Regions from separate parts of the Chryseobacillus diguaensis genome, predicted to be linked through region 1. Evidence: riboswitches for the same ligand, from Rfam matches in the RefSeq annotation. Region 1 holds a riboswitch; each other region holds the start of a gene.

Region 1 (7,963 bases):
GTTACCAGAAGGATTGTCAACCAATTTCTGAAAATTATTCCTGATAAAAAGAAGGAAGCCTGTCTTCGAATACAGGAATGGTTTGGCGCACTTCAGCTATTTTTGAAAGCTCGAGCCTTGCGTAAGGAGACCCTTCTTCACTGCCCGCTTCTGCGAGAATTTTTACCATTGGATTTTTCGGATCAGATCCTGAACGATTGTATGCTATGACAAAGCATTGATTCTCAATGGCTCTTGCTAAGAGAAGAGTCCGCCAATGATCAAGTCTTGGCACAGGCCATTTTGCCACAACAAAAAGGACTTCCGCAACGCGGACTGCATGGAAACTGGTCCACCGGGAACCGGATATCATAGCAAATGAGCCCGGGGCAGTTGAGACCTTCAAACGTATACAATCCATTTCCTTTTCCGCCTGTTAGGTAATGATGCTCATTCATTAGACGAAAAAGGTGAAGCTTGGTATATTCATGGATGTTTTCTCAGTCTTTGTTTACTGCAAATAGAGTGTTCGATATGCCCTGTGCCGTTTTTTTAGCAACAGAACCAGCCACAATATGAACCTGATGCAAAATTGCAAGGCTGCTTATAAAAGCAAGCGTTTTTGCACCCTCTGCATCAGCTGTTTCTTCAAGCCGTGTTAAATCATAGCCAGTCGTCCAAAGTTCTGGAAGGACAATAATATCAGGTTTAGGGATCTTGCTGCAGGCAATACTGATTTTTTCAGCAGCCTGCCTTTAATTGAATTCAGGTTCACCAAATTTTTATATCTAGCTGAATACAGGATATGTAAGGATTCATTTCATTTATGACGCCATTTTCAGAAAAATTTTTCTTTACAGACTCTTAATTACACTATAAGATTTGTGATTAGAATTTCAAGAATTTTTTGAGAAGGTGTTATGAAATGAAATCCTTTGAACAATCTGAGCTTTTAAAACGCCTGCCATCCCAATTCTTTGCAGCACTTGTTAAGAAAGTGGGACAAGCGCTAAAGGAGGGCTATGATGTCATTAATCTCGGACAGGGGAATCCTGATCAGCCAACACCCTCTCATATCGTTGAGAGGTTAAAAATAGCTGCTGAAGACCCAAACAACCACAAATATTCTCCATTTCGAGGGAAAAGCGAACTAAAGAAAGCTGTTGCTGATTTTTATCTTAGGGAATACGATGTAGAGATTAATCCTGAAACTGAAGTAGCTGTTTTATTTGGAGGAAAAGCTGGCCTTGTTGAAATACCTCAATGCCTGCTTAATTATGGAGATATCGCAATGGTGCCAGATCCGGGCTATCCTGATTACTGGTCCGGTGTTGAAATTGCAGGAGCTTCAATGGCATTCATGCCGCTATTAGAAGAAAATCAGTTTCTTCCGGACTATAAATCGATCCATCAGGATGTTTTAAAAAAAGCTAAGCTGATGTTTTTAAATTACCCGAACAATCCTACTGGTGCAACGGCATCTAGAGAATTTTTTGAAGAAACGGTCCAATTTGCAGAAGAACACAGCCTCTGTATAGTTCATGATTTTGCATATGGAGCTATCGGGTATGACGGTCATAAACCAGTCAGCTTTTTACAGACCGAAGGGGCAAAAGATAACGGAATTGAGATATACACCCTTTCCAAAACATATAATATGGCAGGATGGCGTGCCGGTTTTGCGATCGGCAACAAGTCGGTAATAGAGGCAATCAATCTTTTTCAGGATCATTTGTACGTCAGCTTATTTGGAGCCGTGCAATCAGCTGCCGCTGCGGCATTAACGGAATCTCAGGATTGCGTGAAAGAGCTTGTAGCGATGTATGAATCAAGAAGAAAAGCTCTTGTAGAGTCCTTCCAAGCAATCGGGTGGAAATTTCAAGCTCCTCCAGGGTCATTTTTCGCCTGGCTGCCTGTGCCATCTGGATACACGTCTGTTCAATTTGCTGATTATTTGTTAGATAAAACACATGTAGCAGTAGCACCGGGATCAGGCTTTGGCCAATTTGGAGAGGGGTATATCAGAATTGGCCTGCTGACAGAAGAACACCGAATTAGAGAAGCAGCAGAACGAATCGGTAGGCTCAATTTGTTTTAAAATAATTTATACAATGTTAATGAATAGTGTTAATTTTTGAGCACCTGTTGATTGGAACGGATACGGGAGACTAATGCGGGAGTGCGAGTGAAGGGAGACCCCGCAGGAGCGCAGCGACAGGAGGCTTCAAAACCGCCCGCGGAAAGCGTACGCCTGCTAGCTGCAATCAACAGACAAATTTAACAGAGCTAAAATTTTAAAAAATAGGTTGACAGTAAAATAAAATCTTGGCATAATCCAATTGAATTTAACTATTTTCTTTTTTCGGAAAATTCATGACTTACGATATAATTGAATAACGATTCTTATCAAGAGCAGGTGGAGGGACTAGCCCGATGAAGCCCGGCAACCGACTTAACATGGTTAAGCACGGTGCTAATTCTTGCAGCAGACGCTGGGAGATAGGAAGATTTGTGAAACTTTCAAACATCCTCTTCTTCCTGGCGAAGAAGGGGATTTTTGGCGTTTAAAAGCTTTTAGGAAGGCAGGTTTTACACATTGAGCGAATGGATTGCAACTTATCTTTTACATGATGCAAAGGGTGAGTTTTATAAAAAGGCAGAAGGAATCGCACTTGGACTTACAATTGGATCTTGGACTGATCTGCCGCAGCTGGAAAAAATCCAGCTGGAAAAACACAAAGGAAAAGTACTTGAAGTAACCGCGCTTGAAGAGGATGAACAGGCAAGCCGTTATTTGGGACAAAAAACGAAAAGAGCTTTAGTTAAAATTGCTTATCCATCCTTAAATTTCAGTCAGGACATTCCTGCCATTCTTACAACGGTTTTCGGAAAACTGTCTCTTGACGGGGAAGTAAAGCTAGTAGATCTTGAATTTCCTGTAGAATCTGTCAGTGACTTTAAAGGAGCAAAGTTTGGCATTGAAGGGATTAGGGAAATTCTTGGCGTTCACAACAGGCCTTTGCTGATGAGTATTTTCAAAGGTGTGATCGGAAGGGATATCGATTTTCTTGAAACACAGCTGAGAGATCAGCTGACAGGCGGTGCAGATCTTGTAAAAGATGATGAAATTCTTTTTGAAAATCCAGAAACGCCGTTTGAGAAAAGAATCATTGCCGGCAAAAAAGTCATTCAGCAAGTATTTGAAGAAACGGGCAAAAAGAAACTCTATGCTGTCAATTTGACAGGAAGGACTGCTGAACTTCGGGATAAAGCAAATAGAGCTGTAGAGCTAGGGGCAAGTGCCCTATTGCTGAACGTATTTTCCTATGGCCTTGATGTTCTTCATAGTCTTTCTGAAGATGAAGAAATAATGATTCCAATCATGGCGCACCCAGCTGTCAGCGGTGCTTTAACATCATCGAAATTTTATGGCTTTTCCCACTCTCTTTTGCTTGGAAAACTGGTTCGTTATGCCGGAGCCGATTTCTCATTATTCCCTTCTCCTTACGGAAGTGTTGCTTTAGAAAAAGCTTCAGCACTTGAAATTGCAGAGGAATGTACTGTTCAGCGGGCTATAAAACAAATTTTTCCTGTTCCATCTGCAGGAATTCATCCGGGTCTTGTCCCTTTATTGATCCATGATTTCGGGAACGAATCGATTATCAATGCAGGAGGAGGCATCCACGGACATCCGTATGGAGCTGTAGGCGGGGCAAATGCTTTTAGAGCTGCTATTGATGGGATGCTTGAAGGAATTTCTCTTCATGAAAAAGCGGAAGAAAACCGAAACCTTCAGGCAGCGATCGACTTATGGGGAGCTGAGGAGGTGAAAAGGGATTGAAGCCTGTTTTATTTTGTGACTTTGACGGAACGATAACAGAAAATGATAACATTATTCAAATTATGAAACACTTTCAGCCGACTGGCTGGGAAAACATAAAAAACACAGTTCTATCCCGTGAGGTTTCAGTTCGCGAAGGAGTAGGGAAAATTTTTTCCCTTCTCTCAAGCTCTGAAAAGAATAGCATCATCGAATTTGTCCTTTCCACAGCGTCCATTCGGGAGGGCTTTAAAGAATTTGTCCATTATGCAAAAGAAAATGGATTTCCGCTATACATAGTGAGCGGCGGCATTGATTTTTTTGTGAAGCCAATTCTTAAAGGTATCATTCAGGAGGATTTAATCTATTGCAACTCTGCAAGCTTTGAAGGGGAGACAATCGAAATTCTCTGGCCTCACAGCTGTGACTCAAATTGCCAAAATGATTGCGGTTGCTGCAAACCATCTATCATTAGGCAGCTGACAGAAAAAAACAATGAAATTATTGTGATTGGTGATTCTGTAACGGATCTTGAGGCCGCTAAACTCTCTGATTTTGTCATTGCCAGAGATTATTTGCTGGACAATTGCCGTGAGCTTTCCCTTAGGCATGAATCATTTACTGACTTTTTCGACGTTATGGATATTCTGGAGAAGAGGAGGGTGCTTTCATGAGTCTTCTTGAAGAGCGTTGGAAAGAGCTTGCCGATGTGAAAAGAGAATTGGCAGTAAGAGACTGGTTTCCTGGAACAAGCGGGAATTTAGCTATTAAAGTAGAGGATCATCCTGTCACTTTTTTAGTAACGGCGAGCGGCAAGGATAAGCGGAAAGAAACCGATGAAGACTTCCTTCTCGTGGATGCGAAGGGCAGGGCAATTCATTCAAATGGTTTAAAGCCTTCAGCTGAAACGCTTTTGCATGTCGAAATTTATGAAAAGACAAATGCCGGGTGCAGTCTCCATGTTCATACAGTAGATAACAATGTGATTTCCGAGGTTTATGGCGATGCGGGGGAAGTGACTTTTCAAGGGCAGGAAATCATAAAAGCCCTCGGAAAATGGGAAGAGAATGCCAGTGTCACAGTGCCCATCATTCCAAATTATGCGGACATACCTCATCTTGCTGAAACCTTCTCGAGATATGTAAGCGAGGACACTGGGGCTATATTAATCCGGAATCACGGCATTACAGTATGGGGGAAAAATGCTTTCGAGGCTAAAAAATATTTGGAAGCTTTTGAATTTTTATTCAGCTATCAACTGAAATTGCTAAATCTTAATCTAAAATCAGTTTACAGTTAGACACATAGATTTTAATAAATGGCAGTTTTCGCAAAGATTATTTCTATTCGTATAGTTTTAGAACACTCATAAAGATTAGTTTCGTGGCATCTTTTCTGAAAAATTTGCAACTGTATTCTTGCTCTATATTCCATTTAAATGGATGAAAAGTTTAAGAAAAGAGCCTATTAAATAAACAGAAAGATTTAATATTAAAGGAGGAACACAAAATGGCAACGATTTATTTTAAACATTCACAAAAGAGAATTGAGAATCAAGAGGAAGTAGCAGCTTTTCTTGAAAAAGAAAATGTCATTTATGAAAACTGGGATGTTACAAAGCTTCCTGAACGGCTGAAAGAGAACTATTCATTAACAGATGAAGATAAAGCAGAGATCCTGGCTGTTTTTAAAAATGAAATTGCTGATATTTCTGAGCGAAGAGGATACAAAGCACAGGATATCATTTCCTTATCAGAAAGTACCCCAAATCTTGAACAGCTGCTGAAAAACTTTCAACAGGAACACCATCATACAGATGATGAAGTGCGTTTTATCGTAAGCGGACACGGCGTGTTTGTTATTCAAGGTGAAGATGGTCCCTTTTTTGATGTCGAATTGAATCCTGGTGACCTGATTTCTGTTCCTGAAAACATTCGCCACTATTTCACTCTTCAGGAGGATCGCAAGGTGGTAGCAATCAGAATATTTGTCACTGCTGAAGGATGGGTACCCATATATGAAAAGGATGAAATAAAAGCCTGAATACGATAAAAAAAGGATTGACTGGCAAGCATCAGCCTTTCTCTGTGTTATTCAGCGGAGAAAAGCTGTTTTTTGTTTTTCATTCAATCCTTTTTCCGTTGTAAACGAATAGTATTGTGGTTCGTCTATCCGTAAAAAGTCATATGTTTTTTTTCTTCTGTATAAAATTTCATGCGATCCTCCAATGTACCTGTATGCAGTTCAAATTTATGTCCATCTGGGTCAGAAAAATAAATGGATGCTAAATCCTTTTCATTCCTTTTTCGGCCGGGAATAATGAATACTTTCAATTCATCCAATTTCTTTTTCCAGCTTTGAACATCCTCTTTAGCAATGGAAAAAGCAATATGGGTGTATGACTCATAAATCTCCTTCCTTGGTATTTCTTTTTCTTCGTTCAAGGCAATCTACAAACCGTTTAAATCAAAATAGGCAGTTGATTTTCCCTCCACAAGCAGTTTAGCACCTAATACTTTTCTGTAAAACGCTATTGAATGAGCCAAATTAGATACTGAAAACGTTAAATGATTAATCGAGTTAATTTTCATAAATAGTCTCCTTTTTGCATTTATTATTAAAGTAATGTAAAAAACGATAAAAATACAGAAAAATAAAAATTTTCTTTACTCTTTTGTGAAGGCTGTGGTAAATTCTTTACAATCCCTTATGATAAAAGGAGGATTCCGATGAAAATCCGATATAACTATGTGAAAAAAGAGGCAGTAAAGTACTGTGAACTTAACAGTACCCTGAAGGAAGCATATATGCTTTTAAAAGAAACAGGCTATCGATGTATTCCTGTCCTTAGTGACGAGGGAAGAAAGTTTGAAGGACTTATTTATAAAGTACATGTTTTAGAATATTATTTTGAGCAGGAAGGCAAGGATGATGATTCAATAGACCCTCTTGTTACCGAAAAAGAGAGTTTTGTGAATGAGAATGATTCTTTTATAAAAATTTTTATGACAATCAGAAGACTTCCTTTTCTAGGTGTTTTAAATGAAAATGGAGAATTTTCGGGTATTATGACTCATGCAAACATTATGGACGTATTGGAAGACTCATTCGGAATGAAAACAGGCGGTTATTTGCTGACTGTTGCTACAAAAGAACACAAGGGAGCTATTAAAGAACTGGTTTCGACAGTGAAGGACGTTAACATTGAAGGAATGCTGACTTTGGACAATGGAGACTATCTAAGAAGAATTGTGGTAAACCTTTCCCACGAATTATCGAAAAAAAAGCTTCAAAAAATTATCAGCAAGCTTGAAGAAAAAGACTTCCGCGTCACTTTTGTAGATGATGTGACCCAGAAAGAAACAGCTTCTGCAAAGTAAATAAAAAAATAGCACTGTAAAAGTGCTATTTTTTTATGGCTCTATTCATAAACTTTGTTTTTTTCACTTAAGTGAATTTAGAACAAAGCTATATCTCCAAATTTAAAGAAAAGATGCCGCGAATCCAATCTATATCCGTGTTATAAACCCATACGAATAGCAACAAATCTTTACACAAACAGGCTTTTTTATTTGCGTTAGTTATTTTTCCACTTCTGTATGGTCAATCGTACGATCCCTCTGTTCTTTCCATTTTTCAAAATCATTTAGGTCTTTGCCGATCTGTTTAACGACAAAGGCTATAACTGCTGCATCATCCAAAATTCCGAATCCGAAGATAAAATCCGGGATAAAGTCGAGAGGGGTAACAAAATAAAGTATAGCAATAACAATCATTATGAGAGATTTCCTTGGGAAATGAGGATATTCTCCTGTTTTCCAAGCCTTCAAAGCTTCTGCCAGCAGGGTAAGCCTTTGCCATACAGATTTGAGAGAACCCCTGTTTTTGCTTGCTTTTACAGCAGCATTCTTTAAAAGACCTTCTGTTTTTTTCTTATCATTAAGATAAGCTTTCGCCCTAGGGGCATATTTTTTTAGTATCCGATTGAACATGCTCTCACCTCATAAACCAAAAAATATGTTTTTTATTTATTTATCCTATATAAAAATGTTTAAACTTGTAAATGAATGGGAAAAAGATCTGAAAAGGAAATAGGAGTAAATATACAAAATATTTATTTTTTGGGAATTATTGATTCTATTCTATTTACAATTTTATTGGAAT
Region 2 (7,963 bases), on a different contig from region 1:
CCTATTCACACCTTCCCTCTGTTTGTCACCGCTTACACAAGTAATTCTATCAATATGTACGGAAAATTTAAACTTAAGGGCCCTAAGAGGATTTCTAATCCCTCTTCCTTCACAAGGAAAAAGGACTCAATTTTCAGAATTAAACGGATAAAAAAAAGAGGAATGCCTGTTGGCATCCCTCTTTTCTACTATTATAATATGCGCAAGCTTCATACCGTATGGACATTTGCTGGGTGTTATGAATCAAATTGCAATGGTTAGCCAAAAATTAGTTGCTGACTGGTACGACAGCACCCTTGTATTTTTGTTTAATAAAGTCTTGAATTTCTTTGCTGTGAAGAACCTCAACAAGTGTTTTGATTTCTTTTCTGTTCTCGTCGCCTTTGCGCACTGCAATGATGTTTACATATGGAGAATCCGCACCTTCAAGCGCAATAGCATCTTTAAGAGGATTCAAGCCTGCAGAGATGGCATAGTTTGTGTTGATTAGGACTGCATCCCCTTCACCGCTTTTGTAAGCTTGAGGAAGATAACTTGCTTCTACATCTGTTTTAAACTTAAGGTTTTTAGGATTTTCAGCAATGTCTTTTACTGTAGCTGTTGTTTTATCAACGCCTGGCTTTAATTTAATCAAACCTTTGCTCTCAAGAAGTGTCAGCATGCGGCCATGATCGGCTACAGAAGAACTCATGATAATTTGGGCGTTGTTAGGAAGCTCTTCAAGCTTTTTATATTTTTTAGAATAAACACCGATCGGCTCAATGTGAATACCGCCTGCATTTACAAAATTGTAATCTTTGTTTTCAGCCATTTGGGCCTTCATATAAGGCATGTGCTGGAAGTAGTTGGCATCAAGTTCTTTGCTTGCTAAAGATTTGTTCGGCAATACATAGTCTTTGAATTTAATAATTTTCAGCTTAACGCCTTTTTTCTCAAGAAGCGGTTCCGCTTTTTCAAGTATTTCAGCATGTGGTACGTTGGATGCCCCAATGACAAGGGTTCCTTTTTGGCCAGCTCCACCGCTTGTGCCGCATGCAGCAAGCGCTGCAACAGTTAAAACAGTAATAAAGGTTAATAATAATTTTCTCATTCTTTTTTCCCCCTAGCGTTTATCCAGTTTTTTAGTAAGTAAGTCTCCAATAATTTGGATGATAAAAACAATGATCAATATGAACACGGTGGCAATAGCCGTTACCTGGATGCTGTCGCGCTGGAATCCGTCTAAGAATGCGTAATCCCCAAGTCCGCCAGCACCAACGAACCCTGCCATTGCAGTAAAGCCTACAGTCGCAATCGCTGTTACGGTAATGCCTGATACTAAAGCAGGCATTGCTTCAGGCAGCAGCACTTTAAAAATAATTGTACTGGTTTTTGCCCCCATTGATTTAGCTGCTTCAATAACACCTTTATCAATTTCTCGAAGGGCAATTTCAACCATTCTTCCATAGAAGGGTGCCGCACCGATAATTAAAGCGGGCAGGGCAGCATCTGCACCAAGAATGGTACCAACAAGAATTTTAGTAAATGGAAGGAGCAATATGATTAAGATAATGAATGGAATCGACCGGAACACATTGACAATGGCTGAGACGATAATATATAAAACTTTGTTTTCCCACAGGTTTCCCCGTCCTGTTAAAAACAGAAGCAATCCTAGGAGCATTCCGAGGACAAAGGTAAACACAACGGAAATGACTGTCATATAGAGCGTTTCATAGGTGGCATTCCAAAGATCACTCCAAACCACGTCAGGTAAAAGCTGACTAAGCATTCGGAATCACCTCCACTTCTACTTTCTGCTGTTTAAGAAAGACAAGAGCATGGTTCAATTCGCTGTCTTCTCCTTCAAGATGAAGAAATAATGTTCCATATGCACCGCTTTGGGTCTGAGTAATTTTCCCATGAAGAATGTTTACGTTCACTTGGTGCTCTCTGATCAGCTCATTAATGACCGGCTGGCCGGTTGAGTCTCCTACAAATGTCAGCTGAACCACTTTGCCTGTCTGATATTGCTTGATCAATAGGTCAATGGTTTCTTTTGCATCTTCCGGCTCTGTAATCTGCTGAACGAACCGCTTTGTAATTGGCTGTTCAGGACGCTGGAAAACCTGCAGCACTTTACCCTCTTCTACAATTCTTCCGTTTTCCATAACCGCTACCCTGTGGCAGATTTTCCTGATTACATGCATCTCATGTGTTATTAAAACAATCGTCAAGCCAAGTCTTTTGTTAATATCTACCAAAAGATCTAAGATTGAATCTGTTGTTTGAGGATCCAGCGCTGAGGTAGCCTCATCACAAAGGAGTACCTGAGGATTGTTGGCCAGCGCTCTCGCAATGCCGACACGCTGTTTTTGTCCTCCGCTTAGCTGTGATGGGTAGGCATTTTCTCTGCCTTCAAGTCCAACCAGATTAATTAATTCTTTCACCCGCTGCAGCCTTTTAGCTTTTGGAACTCCCGCAATTTCAAGAGGAAACCCAATATTTTCACTGACGGTTCTGGACCAGAGGAGATTAAAATGCTGGAAGATCATACTGATTTGCTGCCGTGCTTTTCTTAATCCAGATTCTCCGATCTGATCCATCCTTTTCCCCGCAACCTCAACAGTCCCGCCAGTAGGTTTTTCCAAGCCATTGAGCAGGCGGATCAAGGAACTTTTTCCAGCACCGCTGTATCCAATAATGCCGTATATCTCGCCTTTATCAACTTGAATGTTTACATTGTCAACAGCTGTAATATTCCCTGTTTTTGTAGAATAGGTTTTTGAAACTTCGGATAGTTTAATCATTAAATCACCTTCTTTAGCATTTAAATTAGTAAACGATTGGGAACAGAAAAAGCCTTTCTGCACAAATGAGCAGAAAGGCTTGAATAGGAGTCTTCGCCTTTCTCTCATCTTTCAAAACAGCCAGCTGCTTTGAGTGAATTGGCACCATTTCAGATTAACTGACGGTTGCCGGGTTTCATAGGGCACGTCCCTCCACCTCTCTTGATAAGAGAACAATCGTTTATTCAATTAGCGCATTAATACGCTTAATTAGGTTCGAAGGTGATTATAACACGGATATTTTCTTCCGTCAACTATTAGAATTGTTTTTTCAGAAGGTTTTGTCATGCCTGAGGCACAAGGTAATCCGATTTTTTTCCTGTCGCTTTCTCAATTGCCTGCTCTAAATCCTCAAGCAGATCATCAATGTGTTCAATCCCTACAGAGAGTCGAATGAGGTCTTCCGTCACTCCTGATTGAATCAGCTCATCATGGTCAAGCTGCTGATGAGTTGTGCTCGCAGGATGAATAATCAGGCTCTTCGCATCTCCTACGTTGGCAACATGCGACCATAGCTTGACATTGTTGATGAGTTCGCTGCCTGCCTCTCTTCCGCCGGATATCCCAAACACCGCTACAGCGCCGGCCCCTTTTGGCAAATACTTGTCTGCAAGCGGCTTTGAAGGATGATTTTCGAGACCTGGATATAACACCCAGTCAACGCCTGGATGTTCCTCTAAATAGGCAACCACTTTTTTCGTATTGGCAATATGTTCTTTCATTCTGACATGCAGAGTTTCAAGGCCAAGGGTAAATTGAAAGGCATTGAACGGGCTAATTGCTGGACCTAAATCCCTAAGCAGCTGAACCCTTGCTTTTGCTATGTAAGCAGCCTCCCCAAGTGCTTCAGCATATACGAGGTTGTTATAGCTCGGATCAGGTGTGACAAATCCAGGGAACTTTTCAGAATTCCAATTAAATTTACCGCCATCAACAATAATTCCCCCAAGTGTTGTTCCATTCCCTAAGAGCCACTTCGTTGCAGAGTGGACAACAATGTCCGCTCCAAAATCGATCGGCTTGCATAAATAAGGGGTACCAAATGTGTTATCCACGATTAACGGAATATTTGATTCATGAGCTATATCTGCTATAGCTTCAATATCAATAACCAGTAAACTTGGATTTCCAATTGTTTCTGCAAATACAGCCTTTGTTTTTGGCGTAATAGCACTGCGGAAATTTTCAGGGTTTGAAGGATTGACGAAGGTCGTTTTTATACCATATTTCGGAAGGGTGTTTGCAAATAAATTATAGGTTCCGCCATATAAAGTAGAAGCCGCAACTACTTCATCACCAGCTTCTGCAATATTCAAAATGGAAAGAGTAATAGCCGCCATCCCGCTTGCAACGGCAAGCGCCCCGATTCCTCCTTCAAGTTCTGCTATTCTCTCCTCAAGTACTGTTGCTGTCGGATTATGAATTCGTGTATAAATATAACCCTGTTCCTGCAAAGCAAATAAATTGGCTGCATGATCTGTATTGTTAAATAAATAGGCATTAGACTGATAAATGGGCACAGCTCTCGCACCTGTTATCGGGTCCGCATTCAATCCTCCATGAATTCCAACTGTTTCCTGGCGATATTGTTTGTCTGACATTTTTCTTCCTCCTTCTCATTGTTCAAGCTTATTTTCATGCTGTTCTGAACACACTCGAGTTGTAAAAATTGGACATTATGCTGCAAACAAATTCGGATTCATGCAAAAAACCTCTTCAAAGAAGAGGCTTTCATCCGCTCACCCTTCTTATCTGTCAGAGCATTTCACTCTGCTGGAATTAGCACCGTGTCAATTGACCGGTTGCCGGGCTTCATCGGGCCATTCCCTCCGCCACTCTTGATAAGTAATACGATTGAATTTTCTTAATTTTAAATCAAATTAAAAAAGATTTCAACTAAAACGGTTTTTCTTTTGATCACTATTTTTTTAAAAGCCACAATATGGATTCCAGCCGGAGGAGATTGTGAATCGTTCCCTCAGCTTTAACACGTTTATGATTAACACCATCCTGGAGCTTTACTTCTCCTTTGAAAATATCCATTAAGTCTTCTTCAATACCGATCAAAATCACATCTACATCAGGAACAAACTTTTTTTGGTGTATACCTGCCTGGTTAATTTCAACATACATAACGTCTTCTGAATCACTGGCTAAAAGCTTTAAATAGATAGGTGATTTCCTTAATAAGGGTTTCACATGTCTTGCAGGATCATACACTTTTTCAGCGGTAAATCCCAGTTCCATCCTATTCCTCCATTACCTTTTATGAAGGAGTTCCGTAAACATTTCGAATTTCCTTTTATTTTCCATCGACAATTTCATCATGGGAATTTATTTTCCGGGAAATATGTCATTTCTGCTGAATGTCGTGTTAAGTTTACTGAAGATTTGTGATGTTTCATGTCGGTGATAAAAGGCATGGTGGAAAGTTGTAAAACATGACAACTGTTAAGCAAAAATACGAGAATATAATGTCGAATTTTTAGAATGCTACAAAAAATATAAGAAAAGAAAACGTTGAAAAACCAATTTGATTGTTTCCATCTTCGTAAATCAGCAGACTTTATTATGTTACTTTGTTTTATTGGAGACATAAAGTGTTACCAGCTCTCAAACAAATGGACTTCAACACATTTTCAGGGATTGTAGAGATGGATTCTCAACTAATGTTACATATGATACGCTTAGATTAACAAAATTTGGTATTCAAAGGTACCTTGCATTAGTTTCTCATTTCAATAGCCACTCAAAACCGTCACGGGAATTTTCTTCATCCAATAAAACCTCCCTAAATCGTAAACATTACGATTTAACAATAATACAATATTCATTTTGTGAAAAGTTTTATATGTTCTTTGGTATTATTTATTATTTATTTAGCTATCGTTAATTCTGCATACGCATCGTGAAGATGAATCGACTCTTCATTTCTGCATTCCACCCGGAATGCATTGATATACTCGATTTCATATAGATCCTTAAAATAGGAGGCTTTCTTCGATTTTAACTCGTGTTAAGGAACATTTTTATTTAACAGGGGGATGATTTTTTTGCTAATTTCCACTATTGTTTTGCGGATACATTTATCTCTTTACTTTTCAAAGAAACACTCAAAATCAAGAGGTGGGTTTGTACATAAGATTCAGTTCCTGACCTTTTTTGAGAGCATTTCCAGGTTTATTTTCTTATTTCCATCTTTTATTTGCTATTTTCGACATTTTTAATCAATATCCAACTTTTTTTCTTATAGGGATGCCGATTATGTTATTAATCATTTTCTGCATGTTTTTATTTTCTGTTGGTTTACTTATGATATGGCTCGCTATTTTCGGAAAAGGGTCTAGCATGAATGTAATTCGTTCTATTTATTTTCTGATTGCTTTTCGCAATTGATTAAAAATAAAAAAACGGCACTTAAGAAGGACCGTTCTCTATTTGAGCAAATTATATAAGTATTCTACAGACTGAAACCCATAAACCTTATCTGTAGGCTTCCCATTTTGAAAAATTAACAAACAAGGAACACTTTCAATTTCCCAGGCTGCGGCTTGCTCAGGGAGATAATTCAAATTACTTGAATAGAGCTCCAAATCAGGCAATGTTTCTTCTACTATAGTCAGCATGCGCTTAGCAAGCTGGCATGTTCCGCAAAAAGGGGTATACAAATAAAGGATAAAACGGTCTTTGTCTGTCATTGCAGAAGTTATTTCCTGTTTCGTTAAGTCAATCATTTTAAAGAAAGGTACACCTCTTTATTTGTGCATGGCATTCAATCTTATAAAAATTTTGCCTGCACATCTATATTAGCGCCAAGCAGGATGGAAGCAATATGCTGTTCTGGTGCTGAAGCAACTTCTCTGTACATTTTATCGACATATAAATGAGAGGCCTTCGGGAATTCCCTTTTAAATTGCTTTCTCAGCTTTTCACCTGCTTCGTCCGAATCAACGAGTACATAAACATCTTTATTAAAATAAATATCAATTAACTCATCAAGCTTTGTTAGGCTAATGGTTCCGTTTGTACAAATAATTTCAACATTTTCATTAATAACATCCATGAGTTTTCTTTTATCTGATTTACCCTCGACGATAATTACTTTTTCCAGCTCAGCTAATGACATATAATCACCTGTTAAAAGAGTATTTCTTTACTATATTCATTAAACAAAGGGTGTTTCCTTATTTTTTAAGTTTGGTTCTGCTAAACTTGACTGCTGATTTCCGCTTCAGGCACTCATCTTAAGCGGGCGGTCCGGGAGTCTCGCGCCTTCCCTCCTTAATCAGCACAGAATCAACATTTAGCTTTAACTGGGACTTAAGTTTAATAAGCAATAAAGAAAGTAAGAAGCCCTTTTGAAGAAAACGCAAAACAGCAGTGGAACAATCCACTGCCGTCAAGCTTAGCACCAGCCGTTTTCGTCATCACAGTCAACATACTGCTGGGTTGTTCCTGAAGGTATATCTGCCATTTGATAAAAGCGGTTCTGATCGTGTTCATAGCCCTCTTTTAATTCAAATTTGCTCCCATCAGGTCCAGATGTCATGCGGCCGATTTGTTCGTCATTTGCATATAAATGAAATTGTCCATCAGAAAACTTTCCAGTTACACGGTTTGTTATTTCTACTCTCTGTTTTTCTATAGCCAACTTGAACACCCCCCTTACTGGTAGGTTGTCCAAGTCAAGAATTCATCATGCTTATTACGCTTCTTTTGTCATTTCCTCATATTGCTCAGAAGTCATCAGGTTTTCAATTTCAGTTGCATCTTTCGGTTCGATCACGATCATCCATGCTTTTTCATATGGTGACTCATTTACGAATTCTGGGCTGTCATCAAGGTCTTCATTAATTTCAACAACCTTGCCGCTGATTGGTGCATATAGCTCAGAAACGGTTTTAACTGATTCGACGCTGCCGAATGGCTCGTCTGCTTTAATTTCGTCTCCAACTGAAGGAAGTTCAACAAATACGATATCGCCTAATTCAGATTGTGCAAAATCGGTAATCCCAACGCGTACTTTATCGCCTTCTACTTTAACCCATTCGTGTTCTTCAGAATAACGCAAGTCTTTTGGTGTACTCATTTTATTTCCCTCCAGATTACTCATTAGTATTTATGGAAAAGGCAGC
Region 3 (7,963 bases), on a different contig from region 1:
CTGTATATAAAACATCCGCTTTTTCGCTGATCATTTTTTTTGCTACTTCTGCACCGAGCTTGTCATTTCCAAAGTCTCCTGCATACTGAATTTTAATTGCAATATCAGGTTTTACAGACTTTGCACCATGAACAAATCCATCGGCAAACTTATGAATCAGCGGCACGTCAGCACCGCCTAAAAAACCTATCGTATTGGTTCTCGTTGTGAGTGCCGCTACCACACCTGCCAGGAAAGATCCCTGGTTCTCTTTAAAAGTGATGGAAGTCACATTTTTTAAACTTGAGACCGCATCAACGAGAATGAATTTTTTATTTGGATACTTTTTGGCTGTCTTTTCAAGATCCTCCTGAGCCATGAAACCTAGCCCGATCACAAGGTCATTCCCGTCCTCAACAAGCTGCGTTAATCCTTTTTCGTAAGTACCGCTGTCTTTCAGCTCACGGTAATCAAATAAAATCCGCCCCTCATTCCTTGCCTTCTCGAGTCCCTTAAAACCAGAATCACTGAAAGACTGATCCCCAAGCCCGGCATCTGACAGCATGATGCCAATTTTCACTTTATTATCAATTGAACTTACAGGCTTTTGTCCAGAACAGCCTGCAAGAAGAAAAAGAAGCAATAAAAAAATAAACTCTTTGCGTGCGTGCATTATGTATTCTCTCCTCTGTTTTATGTTTCCATTTCTTTTATCGGACTTGCGGAGTTATATGTTTATAGGGAGGGTGAAATTTTTATTTGGGGGTGGTTGGTGGTGGTTTTGTGCGGTGATTTGCTGGGGGTCAGGCGGGGCCTCCTGTCCCCTATTCAATTAGCGCATCGGGGGACAGATGCAGCCTTTTCTTAACCTTGATTTATAGCAGCAAAGAGGAATCGGGGACACACCTTTAATGCTTTTACTTAGTTGGGGTCAGAGCCACTTAACCAGGTCCCTGTCCTCTGCTGCATTAATATAGTGGGGGACACATAGCATAGGAGGATACCCCAAGCCAAATAAAGCCTCGTTTAAAATGGGGACAGATCTTTATTGCATTAAAGGAGCTGGGGCACCCATTTCACAGTTCCTGTCCCCCAATACAGTAAACCATTAAACCAGCAAACCACTAAAACAAACTAAATCCATAAAAAAAGACCCCAGTAAAACTGGAGTCTTCTTCTAGCTATTCCTTATCTTCCTTAACAAAGTAAGTCCATCCATCCTCCTGATAGACTTTCTTTTCTTTCATCAGGGAGCCGAGAGCTCTTTTAAATGCTCCTTTGCTCATGCCGAATCGCTGTTTGATGTCTTCAGCGTCGCTCTTATCGCCGTAAGGCATAGCGCCTCCTCTTTCTTCCATGTAAGAATATATTTTTTCTCCGTCTGTGCCCAGTGCTTCATGTACTCTTGGGAGCAGGGAGACATTGAGTGATCCATCTTCTTTTACGTCAATGACACGGCCTGTGACGGTTTCACCAAGTCTCGGCTCCTGCTGCATTTGAGAGGAGTGGATAAAACCTCTGTAGCCTTCAATCGTTAAGATAAAACAGCCTGCCATGATGGAACGATAGACTTGACCTGTGACATTTTTATTAAAAATTTCTCTGTTTGCCGGAACAACTTTTTCCTTTATCACTTCTTCTGTTGCCAAACGGGCAAAGAATCGTCCGTTTTGTGTAATGCGCAGTGTGCAGTAGAGCTTGTCCCCTTTTTCAGGCCAGATTTCGTAAGAAGGAGGCAGAATATCATTTGCCACTAAAGCATCCTTTGAAAGACCGATGTCTACAAATACGCCCATTTCATCTACCACATCTACTACTTCCAGCCATTCGTACTCCCCTTCTTCAACAATGGGCTTCTTCATTGTTGCGGCAAGGCGGTCCTGAAAGTCAGGGAATAAAAATACTTCAATCTTGTCCCCTACTTCTACTTCTCCTGTTATTTCACTATCATGAAGCAAAACCCGTTTTTCTCCGTCTGTCAGATAAAATCCGTATTCGACTCGTTCATCTGCTGTTAATGTTTCAAATGTTCCTGGTCTCATCGATTCACCGTTCCTTCCACTTGTTCATACAAGTTGTTTAGCCTGTTATATTCTACTATAATCAAGCTATAAGTGAAATGTTTGGAGGATGGATTGTTTATGGCAAAAGAAAGCTCATTTGATATTGTATCCAAAATTGAACTTCCTGAAGTAACAAATGCGATTACAACGGCAATGAAAGAAATTAAAACCCGCTATGATTTTAAGGGCAGCAAAAGTGACATCAAGCTTGAAAATGAAGAGCTGGTACTTATTTCGGATGATGACTATAAAATGGAGCAGCTGAAGGATGTATTAGTCAGCAAGCTGATTAAGCGAAACGTCCCTACAAAAAATATTCAATATGGAAAAAGCGAAAATGCTTCTGGAGGAACGGTTCGCCAGCGCGGTAAGCTTGTTCAGGGAATTGATAAAGAAAATGCCAAAAAAGTAAACACGATTATTAAAAATACCGGACTAAAAGTGAAAACACAAGTTCAGGATGATCAAGTCCGCGTAACCGGCAAAAGCAAAGATGAATTGCAGCAAATCATTGCGGCAATCCGTCAGGCCGATCTATCCATTGATGTGCAGTTTATTAATTTCAGATAGTAAAGAAAAGCGGAAGCACCCGTTCAGCCCCGACAAGCGCTGGAGGAAAATACTGCAAAGTTGTTCTTTAACTTTGAAGTATTTTCTGAAGCGACCTAGAGGGGCTGGGTGCTGGAGCTGGACAATAAGAAAAGCGGAAGCACCCGTTCAGCCCCGACAAGCGCTGGAGGAAATACTGCAAAGCCGGTCTTTGGCTTTGAAGTATTTTCTGAAGCGACCTAGAGGGGCTGGGTGCTGGAGCTGGACAATAGAAAGGCGGAACATCAGAAATCTGATCGTTCCGCTTTTTTATGGCTGTTACAGGTCACCATTTCTGCGTAAATCCAAATACAATTGATAATCAGCTTTTACCTGATTAGCATAATTTTCACCCAATGTTAAAATGGTGGTTTTCAGCTTTGGCAATGCTGCTAGTGCATCAAGAAATCCCTGCTCATAATTATATGAAACATAGGCCGAATTAAAATCTTTGTCAGATCTTGCATGAGCTAAAGCAAGAGCTGTCGCAGAGTAATTGACAAAATCCTGCATATCAGAAAGGCTGCTGAAATCAGATGAACTGATTCCTTCCTTGTAAGGTGAAATCCGTTCAACCCGGAATGATTTTCCATTGAATGCGATTGTTCCAAGGTGATTATCTGTCTCGATGCCAAGCCCCTTTGCAGCCGTTGCAGAACGTTCAGCATGAGACGGGAACCACCCTTGATACTGGGAAGTGGACAAGCTTCCCTCGTTGAACATCGACGGAAGTCGCTGTTCCTTCATTTGCAGAATCACGTCATCGTCAGGGGAAGCTGTCTTCCCTTCAATCAGAATATAATATTTGTCTGTCCCAAGACTGCCAAGACCTGAGTGAAGTCTTTGAGCAACATCTTTCATTTGAAAGTAGCCAGCAGGCATTGATTGAGCCCAGCTGCCAAGACTTTGAACGTATGAGGACCAATTATTCATGATTTCGCTTTTCACTGCAGCAGCTGAGGCCAGATCAGAATTGGACAAATCAAAGATTCTCTTTCCGTTCGATAAAATGGTCCATTTGTCCAAAAGCTTGGCAAGACTGTCAGAAGACTTGGCGTGCCTTAATTCATCCTGGACGAACCCGCTCTTTAAATAACCTTCGTCCAGCTGAGTTGAATTTTCACCGTTGTTTCCGTTAACGCTTTCAATCGTTGCTTGGTATGTACTTAAAAAAGATGATACAAGGTCCTCTTTCTCCTGAGCCGACAAGCTGAGATTTTTTGCTTCATCATCCCATTAAAAAAATACTGGGTGAAAACCGGATTAAATCCCAATAAAATGGTCCTTTATAAGATTCATCATAATCATTCAGGTCAAAAATGACGTCTCCTTTATCATTATCAAAAAAGCCGATGTTTTCTGCGTGTGCATCTCCCTGAATGAATGTTTGGATGTTCGGAGCTGTTTTCCATGAGCTGGGAACCGGTATAACGCCGCTCGCTAAATCATGATAATAAAGTGGATTGGTTGCTCTATAAAAGGCAAAGGGCGACTCTTCCATAGCTGAATATTTCTCTTCTCGAAGCGATGGAACTGCAATATACGAATTATCATTTGAGATCTCAGTCTTCAAGTAGGATTCACGGGAGGAAGACTTATCAGCTGCTGAGGCAAAAGAAAAAGGAACAATGGCAAAGGTGAGCGCTAATAAAGATGTTTTCAATTTCAAGATGTTTCCTCCTCTATTCAATTGGTCAACCCTAACTATACCGTTCGTTTTTTTCCAAAACATGAACCTTATGTAAAGATTGAAATAAATATCGAGAAAAAGGCTTTTGGTGAAATAAAAAAGCCTGGAGAGAATGGTTCTCTTCAGGCGGCCAGCCGCTCTATTTATGATTCGTCTGCTCTTTCATAAACTGATAAATTTGATCATAGGGAAGTTTTCCTTTTACATCATATTCGGTCCCGTCAATGTCGATTTTCCGATCTGCAAAAGCCATGCTTGTCTTCCCATATTTGGCTGAAAAAGACCAGCCTCCAGAGTAATTTTCCCTTTGGTTAAAAGCCTTTTTTACTTGTACATTCTCGATATGATCTAAGAATTGCTGTATTTGTTTTGAATCTGTTATTTTAGTATCCCTGCCATTCCTTAAATCACGTAGGATCAGGCTGTCTGCGTGCTTCAGTTTTTCTTTCAGCGGAAATTCACCATAGCTTTGAGAATAAAAAAGAAAAAAACCAGCGGCTATAACCAGAATGGCAGCAATTATCTTTTTTATGATCACCAGCCCCTTTTAACCCAATATATTCCATTTAATATCATAGAATCCTTCTGATTCCAAAAAATTCAGTTTTTACCCCCTTGAATGTTTTCGAAATTTTAGGTAAATTAGAAACAATACGAAAAAAGCACTGTCTTTAAAGCAAGGTGGATAAATTGAATACTTTCTTATCAAGAGAAGCTGAGGGACTGGCCCTATGAAGCTTCAGCAACCGGTTTTTACGTTTGGAAAACGAGTTTATAAACCGGGCAAGAGACGGCAAAAAAAGCATTCTGCTTGTTTTTCGGTCTTTTTGTCCGGTTTCTGCATTCATTGCAGGTCTTTAGAATCCAGCGTGCCAAGGTGCTAATTCCAGCAGGCATTATTGCTTGATAGATAAGAAGAAGCGCGCACATCCAAGTCTTCTTCTTAATAAGAAGGCTTTTTTGTTTAGAAACCATTTTACGAGACTTGTAATTCAAAGACTTGACCTAAACCACTCTTTTGCAGGCGAAATCAGGAAGTTTACTTTTGAAATGGGGGATAAAGCAGCATGGGATTTCTTTCAGATCTCAATAAACAAATTTTAATAGGTGATGGTGCTATGGGAACCTTGTTGTATTCTTATGGCGTTGACCGATGTTTTGAGGAATTAAATCTTTCTAAACCTGAACAGATTACAGGCATACATCAGGCTTATATTGAAGCCGGTGCAAATGTTATTCAAACGAACACATATGGAGCAAACTATATTAAACTCTCACACTATGGACTAGAGGATGATATCCGCCAAATTAATAGTAAAGCAGTCCAGCATGCTAAAAAAGCGGCTGGAGAAAGTGTATATGTAATGGGCACGATTGGCGGAGTCCGTACCTTTAAAAAAAGCTCTCATTCTCTTGAAGAGCTTAAACGAAATTTCCGCGAGCAGCTTTACATTCTTCTAAACGAAGGAATTGACGGTCTATTATTAGAAACCTACTATGATTTTGAAGAATTAAAGGCCGTTACAGAAATTGCCCGAAAAGAAACGGCTCTTCCAATTATTACAAACGTTTCACTACATGAAACAGGAGTGCTGCAGGACGGTACACCGCTTGGAGAAGGACTTGAAATACTCGAAGAAATCGGGGCAGATGTTGTGGGGCTGAATTGCCGCCTCGGTCCTCATCATATGATCCGTTCGCTCGAAGAGGTTCCTCTTCCGAAAAAGGCCTTCCTTTCTGTTTATCCAAACGGAAGTCTTCCCGGTTTAGTCGACGGAAGACTGGTCTATGAATCTGATGAAAGCTACTTTGCAGAAAGTGCCATCAAGCTGAGAGACCAGGGTGCGCGTTTAATAGGAGGGTGCTGCGGAACAACACCAAGACACATAGCAGCAATGGCAAGAGCTGTATCAAACCTCTCACCTGTTTTGAAAAAAAAGATCCGCTACCGGACAGAAACAGTAAATGTTCAGGGCAGCGAAACAAGAATGGCTCCGCCGCTTGAAGAACTGGTGAAAACCCGGCGCTCTGTCATTGTAGAGCTTGATCCGCCTAAAACACTTGGTCTTTCCAAATTTCTTGAAGGGGCCAAAGCTCTGCAAAGTACAGGAATCGATGCCATCACCCTTGCTGACAACTCCCTCGCTTCGCCAAGGATCAGCAATGCGGCAGCAGGTTCCATTATTAAAGAAAAGCTTGGAGCACGTTCTCTTGTTCATATCACCTGCAGGGACAGAAACCTGATTGGATTGCAATCCCATTTAATGGGACTCCATACACTTGGCCTAACAGATGTTCTTGCCGTAACAGGCGATCCTTCTAAAATCGGTGATTTTCCAGGTGCAACTTCCGTATATGACTTGTCTGCTTTTGATCTGATCAGCCTGATTAAACAATTTAATAAAGGCGTTTCCTATTCAGGAAAGCCTCTTGGAGAAAAAACAAATTTTTCAGTCGGGGCTGCTTTTAACCCGAATGTCCGCCATTTGGATAAGGCTGTTGAAAGACTTGATAAGAAAATTTCTTGCGGAGCCGATTACTTTATTTCGCAGCCTCTCTTTTCTATTGAACAGATTCAGGAGGTATACGAAGCGACAAGAAATCTTAATGCTCCGATTTATATAGGCATCATGCCATTAACAAGCAGCCGGAATGCCGAATTTATTCATCATGAAATTCCAGGTATGAAGCTTTCTGATTCCATCAGGGAAAAAATGCGGCTTGCGGGAAATGACAAAATCCAGGCAAACCAGGAAGGTCTGGCTATAGCCCGTTCTCTGATTGATGCTGCATTCGAGTTATTTAACGGCATTTATTTAATCACACCATTTTTGCAATACAATCTGACAGTTGAACTTAGCAACTACATTGCCGAAAAGGAAAGGCTTCGTTCGGAAAGGAAGTTTTTGAATGTCTAACATCCATGAGCAGTTAAAAAAGAAAATACTCGTTCTTGACGGAGCGATGGGCACGATGATCCAAAATGCAAACCTTACAGCAGTAGATTTTGGCGGAGAAGAATATGAGGGATGCAACGAGTACCTGAATATCACTTCTCCTGACACAATTTTGCGTATCCATGAAACCTATTTGCAGGCGAAAGCGGATATTATAGAAACCAATACCTTCGGTGCCACGAGTATTGTGCTTGATGAATATGATCTTGGTCATTTAGCTTATGAACTGAATGTAAAAGCTGCGGAACTTGCAAGAAAAGCAGCTGATGCCATTTCAACACCTGAATGGCCGCGGTTTGTTGCAGGTTCAATGGGACCGACGACTAAGACGCTTTCTGTTACAGGGGGAGCTACTTTTGATCAGCTAATTGAGTGCTATGAAGAACAAGCAAGAGGCCTCATTGACGGCGGTGCCGATCTTCTCCTTCTAGAAACGAGCCAGGACATGCTGAATGTGAAGGCCGGTTATATCGGAATCAAACAGGCTTTTGAAAATACAAGCAAAGAGCTGCCGCTAATGATTTCAGGAACGATTGAGCCAATGGGAACGACACTTGCCGGACAATCTATCGAGTCATTCTATATTTCACTAGAGCACATGAAGCCTATCTGTGTCGGACTAAACTGTGCGACAGGCCCTGAATTTATGACAGACCATATCCGTTCCTTATCCGATCTTTCCAGTA

Evidence for each region. Region 1 has a riboswitch for S-adenosylmethionine ahead of mtnW (2,3-diketo-5-methylthiopentyl-1-phosphate enolase). Riboswitches for the same ligand answer to the same signal wherever they lie in the genome.
Region 2: another riboswitch for S-adenosylmethionine. It lies ahead of ACOT8F_RS10735 (O-acetylhomoserine aminocarboxypropyltransferase/cysteine synthase family protein); the one in region 1 lies ahead of mtnW (2,3-diketo-5-methylthiopentyl-1-phosphate enolase).
Region 3: another riboswitch for S-adenosylmethionine. It lies ahead of ACOT8F_RS04190 (bifunctional homocysteine S-methyltransferase/methylenetetrahydrofolate reductase); the one in region 1 lies ahead of mtnW (2,3-diketo-5-methylthiopentyl-1-phosphate enolase).

Annotation. Positions count from the first base shown of each region.
Region 1 covers NZ_JBMKNV010000013.1:53,407-61,369, reverse strand. Annotated here, with positions in the region: partial or broken gene ACOT8F_RS17255 (carbon-nitrogen family hydrolase) at 35-798, opposite strand; gene ACOT8F_RS17250 (pyridoxal phosphate-dependent aminotransferase) at 905-2,077, shown strand; SAM riboswitch class I at 2,380-2,485, shown strand; gene mtnW (2,3-diketo-5-methylthiopentyl-1-phosphate enolase) at 2,576-3,820, shown strand; gene ACOT8F_RS17240 (2-hydroxy-3-keto-5-methylthiopentenyl-1-phosphate phosphatase) at 3,817-4,473, shown strand; gene ACOT8F_RS17235 (methylthioribulose 1-phosphate dehydratase) at 4,470-5,099, shown strand; gene ACOT8F_RS17230 (1,2-dihydroxy-3-keto-5-methylthiopentene dioxygenase) at 5,309-5,842, shown strand; partial or broken gene fosB (metallothiol transferase FosB) at 5,968-6,390, opposite strand; gene cbpA (cyclic di-AMP binding protein CbpA) at 6,529-7,179, shown strand; gene ACOT8F_RS17215 (YkvA family protein) at 7,381-7,791, opposite strand.
Region 2 covers NZ_JBMKNV010000005.1:224,269-232,231, forward strand. Annotated here, with positions in the region: gene ACOT8F_RS10720 (MetQ/NlpA family ABC transporter substrate-binding protein) at 269-1,090, opposite strand; gene ACOT8F_RS10725 (methionine ABC transporter permease) at 1,103-1,771, opposite strand; gene ACOT8F_RS10730 (methionine ABC transporter ATP-binding protein) at 1,764-2,789, opposite strand; SAM riboswitch class I at 2,891-3,000, opposite strand; gene ACOT8F_RS10735 (O-acetylhomoserine aminocarboxypropyltransferase/cysteine synthase family protein) at 3,113-4,429, opposite strand; SAM riboswitch class I at 4,574-4,676, opposite strand; gene ACOT8F_RS10740 (SCP2 sterol-binding domain-containing protein) at 4,749-5,075, opposite strand; partial or broken gene ACOT8F_RS10745 (IS1595 family transposase) at 5,393-5,506, shown strand; partial or broken gene ACOT8F_RS10750 (GTP cyclohydrolase, FolE2/MptA family) at 5,704-5,808, opposite strand; gene ACOT8F_RS10755 (thioredoxin family protein) at 6,263-6,562, opposite strand; gene ACOT8F_RS10760 (toprim domain-containing protein) at 6,607-6,954, opposite strand; gene ACOT8F_RS10765 (YusG family protein) at 7,234-7,488, opposite strand; gene gcvH (glycine cleavage system protein GcvH) at 7,534-7,917, opposite strand.
Region 3 covers NZ_JBMKNV010000002.1:285,944-293,906, reverse strand. Annotated here, with positions in the region: gene ACOT8F_RS04220 (BMP family lipoprotein) at 1-652, opposite strand, end outside; gene ACOT8F_RS04215 (CvfB family protein) at 1,161-2,021, opposite strand; gene ACOT8F_RS04210 (YajQ family cyclic di-GMP-binding protein) at 2,121-2,612, shown strand; partial or broken gene ACOT8F_RS04205 (DUF2252 family protein) at 2,910-3,842, opposite strand; gene ACOT8F_RS04200 (DUF2252 family protein) at 3,859-4,299, opposite strand; gene ACOT8F_RS04195 (hypothetical protein) at 4,460-4,858, opposite strand; SAM riboswitch class I at 5,020-5,237, shown strand; gene ACOT8F_RS04190 (bifunctional homocysteine S-methyltransferase/methylenetetrahydrofolate reductase) at 5,388-7,238, shown strand; gene metH (methionine synthase) at 7,231-7,963, shown strand, end outside.